3 regions of the Salinivibrio sp. IB574 genome follow, and region 2 is predicted to be linked to each of the others. Evidence: predicted binding sites of a transcription regulator. Region 2 holds the regulator's gene; each other region holds the start of a gene.
The links. Region 2 encodes PurR, which represses purine synthesis genes. Its sites were predicted from a motif close to TNANGNAAACGTTTNCNTNA; they were not measured.

Region 1 (3,280 bases), on a different contig from region 2:
TCTAATGTCTTTGGTGACTGGTTGTGTGATATGGCCGAGCAGGATGACAAACTGCTCGCCATTACCCCGGCGATGCGTGAAGGCTCTGGTATGGTGCGCTTTTCCAAGGCGCACCCTGACAAATACTTCGATGTTGCGATTGCCGAACAACATGCCGTCACCCTAGCGGCAGGTATGGCGATTGGTGAGTACAACCCTGTGGTAGCTATCTACTCCACCTTCTTACAGCGTGCGTACGATCAGCTGATCCATGATGTCGCCATTATGAACTTACCGGTGTTGTTCGCGATCGACCGCGGTGGCATCGTGGGCGCCGACGGCCAAACGCACCAAGGGGCATTTGATTTAAGCTACCTAAGATGCATCCCGAATCTAGTGGTGATGACGCCAAGCGATGAGAACGAATGCCGGCAAATGCTCTATACCGGTCATATTCATCAGGGCCCGGCCGCAGTGCGCTACCCACGCGGGGGAGGCATGGGCGTTGATATTGAGCGCGATATGCATGCATTCCCTATCGGTAAAGGCGTGCAAAAACGCCAAGGTAAGCGCATTGCGCTACTTAACTTTGGTACTCTGTTGCCCGGCGCCCTCGCGGCAGCAGAAGCGCTTGATGCAACCGTGGTAGATATGCGCTTTGCTAAACCTCTGGATACCGATTTAGTAGCAGAAATGGCGAAAACGCATGATTGCCTTGTCACTATTGAAGAAAACGCCACCGCTGGCGGGGCGGGAACCGGTGTGATTGAAAGCTTAATGACGCAAGGTATCATTAAGCCGGTATTGCAAATTGGCTTGCCCGATCGCTTTATTCCACAAGGCACTCAGCAAGAATTGCATGCTGAGCTGCAATTAGATGGTGAGGGGATCGAAGAGCAAGTGCGTACTTACCTCGATAAAATAGGCCTGTCTTTATAAGACGGGACATTTAGACTAAAAAAGCCCGCGATACTAAGCGGGCTTTTTGATCCGTTATTACGCCATCATCTTGGCGATGATGACGATTACTTGGTGCCGAAGATTTTATCGCCGGCATCACCTAGGCCAGGGACGATGTAGCCTTTGTCATTCAGTTTTTCATCGATAGCTGCAGTATAGAGCTCGACATCCGGATGCGCTTTTTTCAAAGCTTCAATACCCTCTGGAGCAGAGACTAACACCAATACTTTGATGTGCTGACAACCTTGCTCTTTGAGCAAATCGATAGTGGCAATCATCGAACCACCCGTTGCCAGCATAGGATCGACCACCAGCGCCATGCGCTCGTCGATATTGCTCGCCAACTTGTGGAAATACGGTACAGGCTCTAGCGTTTCTTYATCACGGTAAATGCCGACCACACTGATACGGGCACTTGGTACATGCTCCAGCACACCGTCCATCATACCGAGCCCTGCACGCAAAATAGGCACCACGGTGACTTTTTTACCTTTGATTTGATCAACGCTGACTGGGCCGTCCCAACCTTCGATGGTCATTTTTTCTGTTTCGAAGTCTGAAGTGGCTTCGTATGTCAGTAGGCTACCCACTTCAGTGGCAAGCTCACGAAATCGCTTAGTGCTAATATCCCGCTCACGCATCAATCCAATTTTATGCTTCACTAACGGGTGCCCGACTTCCACGACCTTCATCTTAGACTCCTTACAAAAAACAAATTCTCGGTAGTATACACGAAAGGGTTTTGCTAGCGTAGATCAAAGGCTTGACATCTCGCCTATTTCCTCACCAAACAGCTGACGCAAACGTTTTCCTTTCTAATTATCTACTGATAGAATAGCGCCGACTTTTGACTTCCAACTCCGGCGAGGAATTGCAGTGAGCGGTAAACAATCATCTCTTAGCTACAAGGATGCAGGTGTCGATATTGATGCGGGTAACGCCCTAGTCGACCGTATCAAAGGCGTCGTCAAACAAACTSACCGTCCTGAAGTAATGGGCGGCTTAGGCGGGTTTGGTGCCCTGTGTCAGTTACCGACCAAGTATAAAGAACCCGTGCTGGTGTCCGGCACTGATGGGGTAGGAACCAAATTACGTTTAGCGCTTGATGCCAATAAGCACGATACGATCGGCATTGATTTGGTCGCTATGTGTGTGAACGATCTAATTGTTCAAGGGGCTGAACCACTCTTTTTCCTCGACTACTACGCGACCGGAAAATTAGACGTCGAGACAGCGGCCGATGTGGTCACAGGGATTGCTCATGGATGCCAACAAGCCGGTTGTGCCCTGATCGGTGGCGAAACCGCTGAAATGCCGGGCATGTACTCAGGGGATGATTATGATGTCGCTGGGTTTTGTGTCGGGGTCGCGGAAAAATCCGCATTAATTGATGGCAGTAAGGTCGGTGAAGGCGATGCTCTGATTGGTCTGGCTTCTAGCGGTCCTCACTCAAACGGCTACTCTCTGATCCGCAAGATCTTGGAAGTCAGCGAGGCTGATTTAACCATGCCACTCGAAGGCAAACCTTTGGTTGAGCACTTGCTGGCACCGACCCGTATCTACGTGAAGTCAGTACTCACTTTACTTGAGCAATACCCTGCTCACGCCATTTCTCATATTACCGGTGGCGGCTTCTGGGAAAACATTCCCCGCGTATTGCCTCAAGGTACAAAAGCCGTTATTGATGGAAATAGCTGGCAATGGCCAGCCATCTTTAACTGGTTGCAGGCACAAGGCAATGTCAGTGACTATGAAATGCTGCGCACCTTTAACTGTGGCGTCGGCTTAGTCATCGCGCTACCACAAGCACATGCCGAACAAGCGATCGCACTGCTCAATGAGTCAGGGGAAACCGCTTGGCAGTTGGGCCATATTGCAACAAGTGCTGACGGCGAAGCGCAAGTGGAGTTGGTGTAATGACAAAACGCATCGTGGTGTTGATCTCGGGAAGTGGCAGTAATCTTCAGGCCTTAATCGATAAGTGCCCGCAAAACGCAAAAATTGTCGGCGTGATTGCAAACAAGCCAGATGCCTACGGCCTAACCCGCGCGGATAATGCTGGGATCGAGACTCGCGTGCTCGAAAACTCGCGCTATGACACTCGCGACGCTTACGATCATGCGTTGGCAACCGCCATTGATGCGTTGGCTCCTGACTTGGTCGTTCTCGCCGGCTTTATGCGTATACTCACCCCAGCCTTTGTCGAGCACTACCAAGGACGGATGCTGAATATTCATCCGTCGTTGCTCCCCAAATACACGGGCTTACATACCCACCAGCGCGCGATTGATGCGGGTGATACCGAGCATGGCACCTCAGTGCATTTTGTCACAGAAGAATT
Region 2 (3,280 bases):
GTGCGACTTGGGGACAAATTGTTCTCACTGGCATCGCTGCATGCTTACTCACGGTATTTGCCTACCAGCGCGCAAGCCACTTAAATGCCCTTTTGCTCGGTGAAAACGAAGCGGCGTATTTGGGCATTGATGTACACCATTTAAAACGCCTACTCATTGTTGTGACCGCGGCGGGAATGGGCATTGCGGTAAGTGCTGCCGGTCTTATCGGCTTTGTGGGTCTAGTGATCCCACACATTGGACGTTTAATTGCCGGCCCGGATCATCGCACACTAGTGCCCTTATCAGCCATTCTTGGTGCCCTGTTACTAACCTTGGCCGATATTGTTGCCCGTGTCATTGTCGCCCCCGCCGAATTGCCTGTTGGCATTATTACCGCCCTAATGGGTGCTCCTTTCTTTCTATGGCTTCTTATTCAACAACGAAAAGCAGTGGTTCACGAATGACAGATTCTGCCCTTCAAATCTCCAAGCTCAGCTATGCGCTTAACGGCCGTCAACTGCTAAGCGAGATTGATCTCGCCTTTACTGCCGGCCAGTTACACGTTTTACTCGGGCCGAATGGTGCGGGGAAAAGTACACTGTTAAAGCAATTGATTAGCGACAAACATCAGCATGGCAGTGTGCAGTTTTGGCAACAGCCCAAAAGCCAGTGGCAAGGCGAAGAATTTGCCCGACGAGTTGCCTTCCTTCCCCAACATAGCGGCCTCACGTTTGCATTCTCCGCGCAAGAAGTGGTCGAGATGGGGGCGACACCACTAAAGGCAAACCGAGAACAGATCGCAGCCCTTGCCAACGAGCAACTAACGGCATGGGATATTAGCCATCTTGCTCATCGACCGTATCCGATTCTATCTGGCGGTGAAAAACAACGCGTACACATGGCACGCGTGTCATTACAGCTAGCGCAAACCGCACCGGATCAAGCGATACTGATGCTGGATGAACCCACTTCGGCCTTAGATATTACCCATCAACATTACACCCTAAAGCGCTGTCGAGCACTCGCTGACCAAGGAATGACAGTGCTATTGGTGTTGCACGATCTGAATTTGGCGGCGCAATACGCCGATCAACTGCATTTTCTGAAAGAAGCTCGAATCGTCCTATCCGGCGATCCGTGGCAGTGTTTTAGTAGTGATAGAGTGGCAGACATCTACCAATACCCGCTGACCGTTCTGACTCATCCGGAGCATAACTGCCCACTGATCGTGTCTTAATTGATAAATACATCATAGCTGGCTCACAAAACCGTCTGTTAGTCCATTTTCGCTGATCAGACCAATTGCGAGTGTGCGCCAACCTAAGTAAACTGAGAGCGCAACCGATTAGCTATGAGAATGGATGAAATCGGATTCGTTACCTTCGCAACCGTCTGATGTGCCGGGATTGTGAAAGACATCGCCGCTGACGAACAGCGGCGTTTTTCTGTAAGGTCGCGAGTAACGATCCCTACGCATTACTACAAAGAAGAATCAAGATGGCAACGATTAAAGATGTCGCGCGTCTCGCCGGTGTATCGACCACGACGGTGTCACACGTGATAAACAAAACCCGCTTTGTCGCCGAGAAGACGACTGAGAAAGTATGGCAAGCGGTTGAAGAGTTAAACTACGCCCCAAGTGCTGTGGCGCGAAGCTTGAAATGCAACACAACACGTACACTGGGAATGCTGGTGACCAAATCCACCAACCCCTTTTTCGCCGAGCTTGTTCACGGTGTGGAAGACTATTGCTACAAGCAAGGCTACACGCTGATTCTCTGCAATACCGAGGGTAACCTCGAAAAGCAACGCGACTACCTGCGTATGTTGTCAGAAAAGCGCGTCGACGGACTCATTGTGGTGTGCTCTGATCTCAACGAAGATTTGATGCTGTTATTAGAAAAAAAACGCGATCTGCCTATGGTCGTGATGGATTGGGGCAGTCACCATATCGATACAGACCGTATAGAAGATAATGCTGAATTAGGCGGTTACCTTGCCACCAAACACTTTATTGATAATGGACATACTAAAATTGGCTGTATTTCCGGCCAAATGGATAAAAATACCTGTAAGCATCGCTTAAACGGTTATTTCCGTGCGTTAAAAGAAGCCCACATTACAGTGAATGAAAACTGGCTGATTGAAGCGGATTTCGAAGCCGATCAAGCACAAATTGCCGCGAAGCAATTGGCGACAATGTCAGACCGCCCGACCGCTGTCTTTTGCTTTAATGACATTATGGCATTAGCGGCGATTAGTACGTTTAACGAGTACGGCTTGAAAGTGCCAGATGATATATCGGTGATTGGTTACGATAACATTGATCTCACCGAGTATTTCTCGCCACCATTGACAACTATTCACCAGCCTAAACGCCGTTTAGGCAAAACAGCCGTCAAGCTCTTGCTCGCGCGAATTGCCAACAACGAGACTCAGCAGCAAGTGTTCGAAATGCAACCTGCACTAGTGAGTCGACAATCAGTTAAAATCATAGATTAGTGTTTTTATTACACTTTTATGACACACCGTCTCCTTTGTGAGACGGTGTGTCTAATGAGAGACAACTCGATAAACCCTTCACTTAGCCATTAATCATTTACAGCTCTCTTGAACTAAGATCACACTTTTAAATGCTGCTTGGGACGACATCACTGTCTAATTATTATATGCTTAATAGCGTTTGAACAAGGCAAACCATGGCGAAAGCATGGGACGCAAAGCCACCGGCCTAATAACTTCCACTAGTGTTTTGGAGTTGATGGCAGCGGGGTTGCCAACAATTGATGATCGAAGCTGACAACTATTTGATAGATCGTTGACAACTCTGTGGTTTTGCCTTGTTACATTTTGACGTCTTTTTTGGGCATTAGTAATTCATCGAGATATTAATCAAATGGATAAACCAGCTTTAAAGAATGCAATGAAGTTATTTGCCAAATTTGGCAGCATTAAGTCCCGTTCAATGTTTGGCGGATTCGGTATTTTCTGTGACGATACCATGTTCGTTTTAGTCGTAGAAAACCAGCTCCACTTACGAGCCGGAAAAGAAAATGAAACACTATTAAAACAACAAGGCCTCGAGCCCTACGTGTATAAGAAAAGAGGATTTCCAGTTGTAACTAAGTATTTTGCAATACCAAAAGAATGGTGGGACGATGAAGAAAAGTTATTGTCAGAAGCAAAATACGCCCTAGAAGTAGCGAAGCGAGATCGAGCTGAGAAAAACAGGACTTCGCCAACAAGATTAAAAGATCTACCTAATTTACGGCTGGCAACCGAACGTATGCTCAAAAAA
Region 3 (3,280 bases), on a different contig from region 2:
AGCAAAAGTTACCTTCGCTATCGCATGATTGGCGGACAGTCGAATAGAACCTTAGACGGAAAAAATGGCCCAAATGACAAGTCATTAGGGCCATTTTATGCAGATACATGAACGGGGTGTCAATGACAACACCCACGTTTTTTATTGCGTTTTTACGCTTGTGGTGCTGCGTTCATCAGATCGCTAAAGCCAACGTTGGCTTCAGAAACCTTCGCTTTACCCAACAGCGCGTCGATCGCTTGCTCTTCAAGCGCGACATTACGCATGTTTTCCATCAGCTTCTGATCTTTTTCGTAGTAAGCAACCACTTCTGCTGGATCTTCGTATGCAGAAGCCATTTCTTCGATCAGAGCTTTAACTCGCTCGTCGTCTGCTTCTAGCTCTTCTGCTTTGATCACTTCACCCAGCAGCAGGCCAACGCTAACACGACGTTTGGCTTGTTCTTCAAACAGCTCACGTGGCAGTTGTGATGCACTGTCCATGTTGCCACCAAAACGTTGAGCCGCTTGCTGGCGCAGAACATTGATTTCTTGATCGATCAAGGCAGACGGTACGTCGATTTGGTTTTGCTCAACCAAGCCGTCAAGGACTTGCTCTTTGATCTTGTTTTTGATCGCTTGCTTCAGCTCGCGTTCCATGTTCTTACGGACTTCGGCTTTCAGGCCTTCAACGCTGCCATCCGCAATGCCGAAGCGCTGAACGAACTCTTCAGTTAGCTCTGGCAATTCTTGCGCTTCAACAGTGTGAAGTTTGATCGCGAACTGCGCCGCTTTACCTTTTAGGTTCTCAGCGTGGTAGTCTTCTGGGAAGTTGACGTCGATAGTGAATTCTTCACCCGCTTTCTTGCCAACCAAGCCGTCTTCGAAACCAGGGATCATGCGGCCTTGGCCCATGACTAGCTGGAAGCCTTCCGCTTTACCGCCTTCGAATTCTTCGCCGTCAATGGTACCTGTGAAGTCTAGCGTTACACGGCTATCTTCTTTTACTTCACCGTCAGCTTCAACCCAGTTCGCTTGCTGCTTACGCAGGGTAGTCAGCATTTCTTCAACGTCGCTGTCTTGTACTTCTGCGTGCGGTTTTTCAACTTCGATCGCATCCAAACTTTCGTGACTGCGTCTTCAATGTTTGCAGCAGGCACAGTGATGGTCATTTGGCGCTTTAGGCCTTCGGTGGTTTCAACGGTAACTTGCATTATAAAATTAACCTCAAATTTACTCAGGGGTACTGAGTGATGTTGACCAGTTTTTACTGGTGTCATCATCCGAGCTATGAATCCGTCATAGCCCCTGCGAATCCGGATACACGCAATTGGCGTATCGAGCTATCTCATCCGAGACTGAAAATTAAGACGCGCTATTATAGCGGCACCCGTCAACTGAGTCGAGACAAGGGGCGACCTATGGCGTTTCAATATCGAAATTGGGGTGATATCTCACAATTCAACCGGGCAAGATCACATCTTTTTGTGTTTTTGCACTGTTTGGTTAGCTTTTGAGCAGAAACGGGAGATTATCTTCGCTAGCGAGAACGAAAGAAATGGCACGCCCTACAGGATTCGAACCTGTGACCCACGGCTTAGAAGGCCGTTGCTCTATCCAACTGAGCTAAGGGCGCAAAATAGATATGCAGCGGGGATTATAAAGCGAGGTCAGGCGTCGTCAACGGTTTTCACCGAAATGTCTAATCAGTTGCTCAAAAGCACGCCAGTTCGCGCGGCATAAAAGCCCTGTTGTGTGGAGCTCCTCCAATCAATATAAGGCGATATCTGGCACCACACCTTTGATTCACAATAACTTTGGCGGTTTCTCTGCCACCAAACCACCAAAAGCAAACGTTTGCGCAATAGCTTTTACGTCCGAAGTTTGTCACAATAACGACCCGTTTTTTGCTCTCTTAGCCAAAGGATACTTATGGCCGCACAAATCATTGATGGAAAACTGATCGCGCAAACGGTGCGTCGAGAAGTCGCAGCACGTGTTGCTGCCCGTAAAGAAGCGGGACGCCGTGCGCCCGGGCTTGCCGTGATTTTAGTGGGTGACGATCCAGCGTCACAGGTTTATGTGGGCAGTAAGCGTCGCGTCTGTGATGAAGTGGGCTTTGTCTCTCGCTCTTACGATTTGCCGTCAACCTGCTCTCAGCATGAATTACTGACGCTGATCGATACACTCAATGATGACGACACCATCGATGGTATCTTGGTGCAACTGCCTTTACCTGCGGGCATTGATGCTACCTCTGTCCTTGAACGTATCCGTCCCGACAAAGACGTCGACGGCTTCCATCCTTACAATGTGGGCCGTTTGTGCCAACGTATGCCAACCCTGCGTTCCTGTACCCCAAAAGGGATCATCACCTTACTTGATCGCTACAACGTACCTTTGCGTGGCAAACATGCCGTTGTCGTCGGTGCCTCAAACATTGTCGGCCGTCCGATGACACTAGAGTTGCTCCTCGCCGGATGTACCACGACCACTTGCCATCGTTTTACCCAAGATCTCGAAGCGCATGTTCGTCAAGCCGATGTGTTAGTGGTCGCCGTCGGTAAGCCTAAGTTTATTCCTGGCGAGTGGATCAAGCCCGGTGCGATTGTGATTGATGTAGGAATTAATCGCATGGATAGCGGCCAGCTAATCGGTGATATTGACTATGACGTGGCATACGAAAAGGCAAGCCATATCACGCCTGTTCCCGGCGGTGTTGGCCCAATGACGGTGGCAACACTGATTGAGAATACCTTGATGGCCTGTGAGCAATACCACGACGCCTAATCGTGTGATGATAAGAAGCCGGCTGACCGCCGGCTTTTTTACACCAACAGCGCCGGTTGCGGCTCTGACGCTTTAACGAGTTGATTACGCCCTTTCGCTTTGGCTTGATATAAACAATGGTCAGCACGCTGGATCAACTGATGGACAGACGCATCCCCGTGCACCATGCCAATGCTCACCGTAAATTGAAATGCCTGATCGTAAGGTGTCCACGTTGTCGCCGCTAGCTCTTCTCGCATCGCGTTTAGGCGGGCCTCAAAGCCTTGGTCATTGTTACCGTACAGTACACAGAACTCTTCACCACCAAATCGTGCAACCAACGCGTCTGGGAAATAACGATTCAACACTTTGGCCAACTCAATCAGCGCAATATCGCCAATATGATGACCCAAGCTATCATTCACTTTTTTAAAGTGGTCAATGTCAATCAAGGCTAGCCCTCGTGGGCCATTGTTTTTCCGCGTTTGAGGATGCTCGAAAAAGTAACGACGGTTCCAGGTTTGGGTCAAATA

Region 1: a site for PurR is predicted at 1,735-1,754, ahead of purM (phosphoribosylformylglycinamidine cyclo-ligase). Genes of this name have one in related genera too.
Region 3: a site for PurR is predicted at 1,824-1,843, ahead of folD (bifunctional methylenetetrahydrofolate dehydrogenase/methenyltetrahydrofolate cyclohydrolase FolD). Genes of this name have one in related genera too.

Annotation. Positions count from the first base shown of each region.
Region 1 covers NZ_MUFN01000015.1:7,971-11,250, reverse strand. Annotated here, with positions in the region: gene dxs (1-deoxy-D-xylulose-5-phosphate synthase) at 1-918, shown strand, start outside; gene upp (uracil phosphoribosyltransferase) at 1,005-1,631, opposite strand; gene purM (phosphoribosylformylglycinamidine cyclo-ligase) at 1,816-2,856, shown strand; gene purN (phosphoribosylglycinamide formyltransferase) at 2,856-3,280, shown strand, end outside.
Region 2 covers NZ_MUFN01000012.1:61,376-64,655, reverse strand. Annotated here, with positions in the region: gene BZJ17_RS07570 (iron ABC transporter permease) at 1-446, shown strand, start outside; gene BZJ17_RS07565 (heme ABC transporter ATP-binding protein) at 443-1,219, shown strand; gene purR (HTH-type transcriptional repressor PurR) at 1,480-2,484, shown strand; cyclic di-GMP riboswitch class I at 2,664-2,763, shown strand; gene BZJ17_RS07555 (TfoX/Sxy family DNA transformation protein) at 2,879-3,280, shown strand, end outside.
Region 3 covers NZ_MUFN01000017.1:7,001-10,280, reverse strand. Annotated here, with positions in the region: partial or broken gene tig (trigger factor) at 153-1,192, opposite strand; tRNA gene BZJ17_RS09860 (tRNA-Arg) at 1,538-1,614, opposite strand; gene folD (bifunctional methylenetetrahydrofolate dehydrogenase/methenyltetrahydrofolate cyclohydrolase FolD) at 1,911-2,768, shown strand; gene BZJ17_RS09850 (response regulator) at 2,807-3,280, opposite strand, start outside.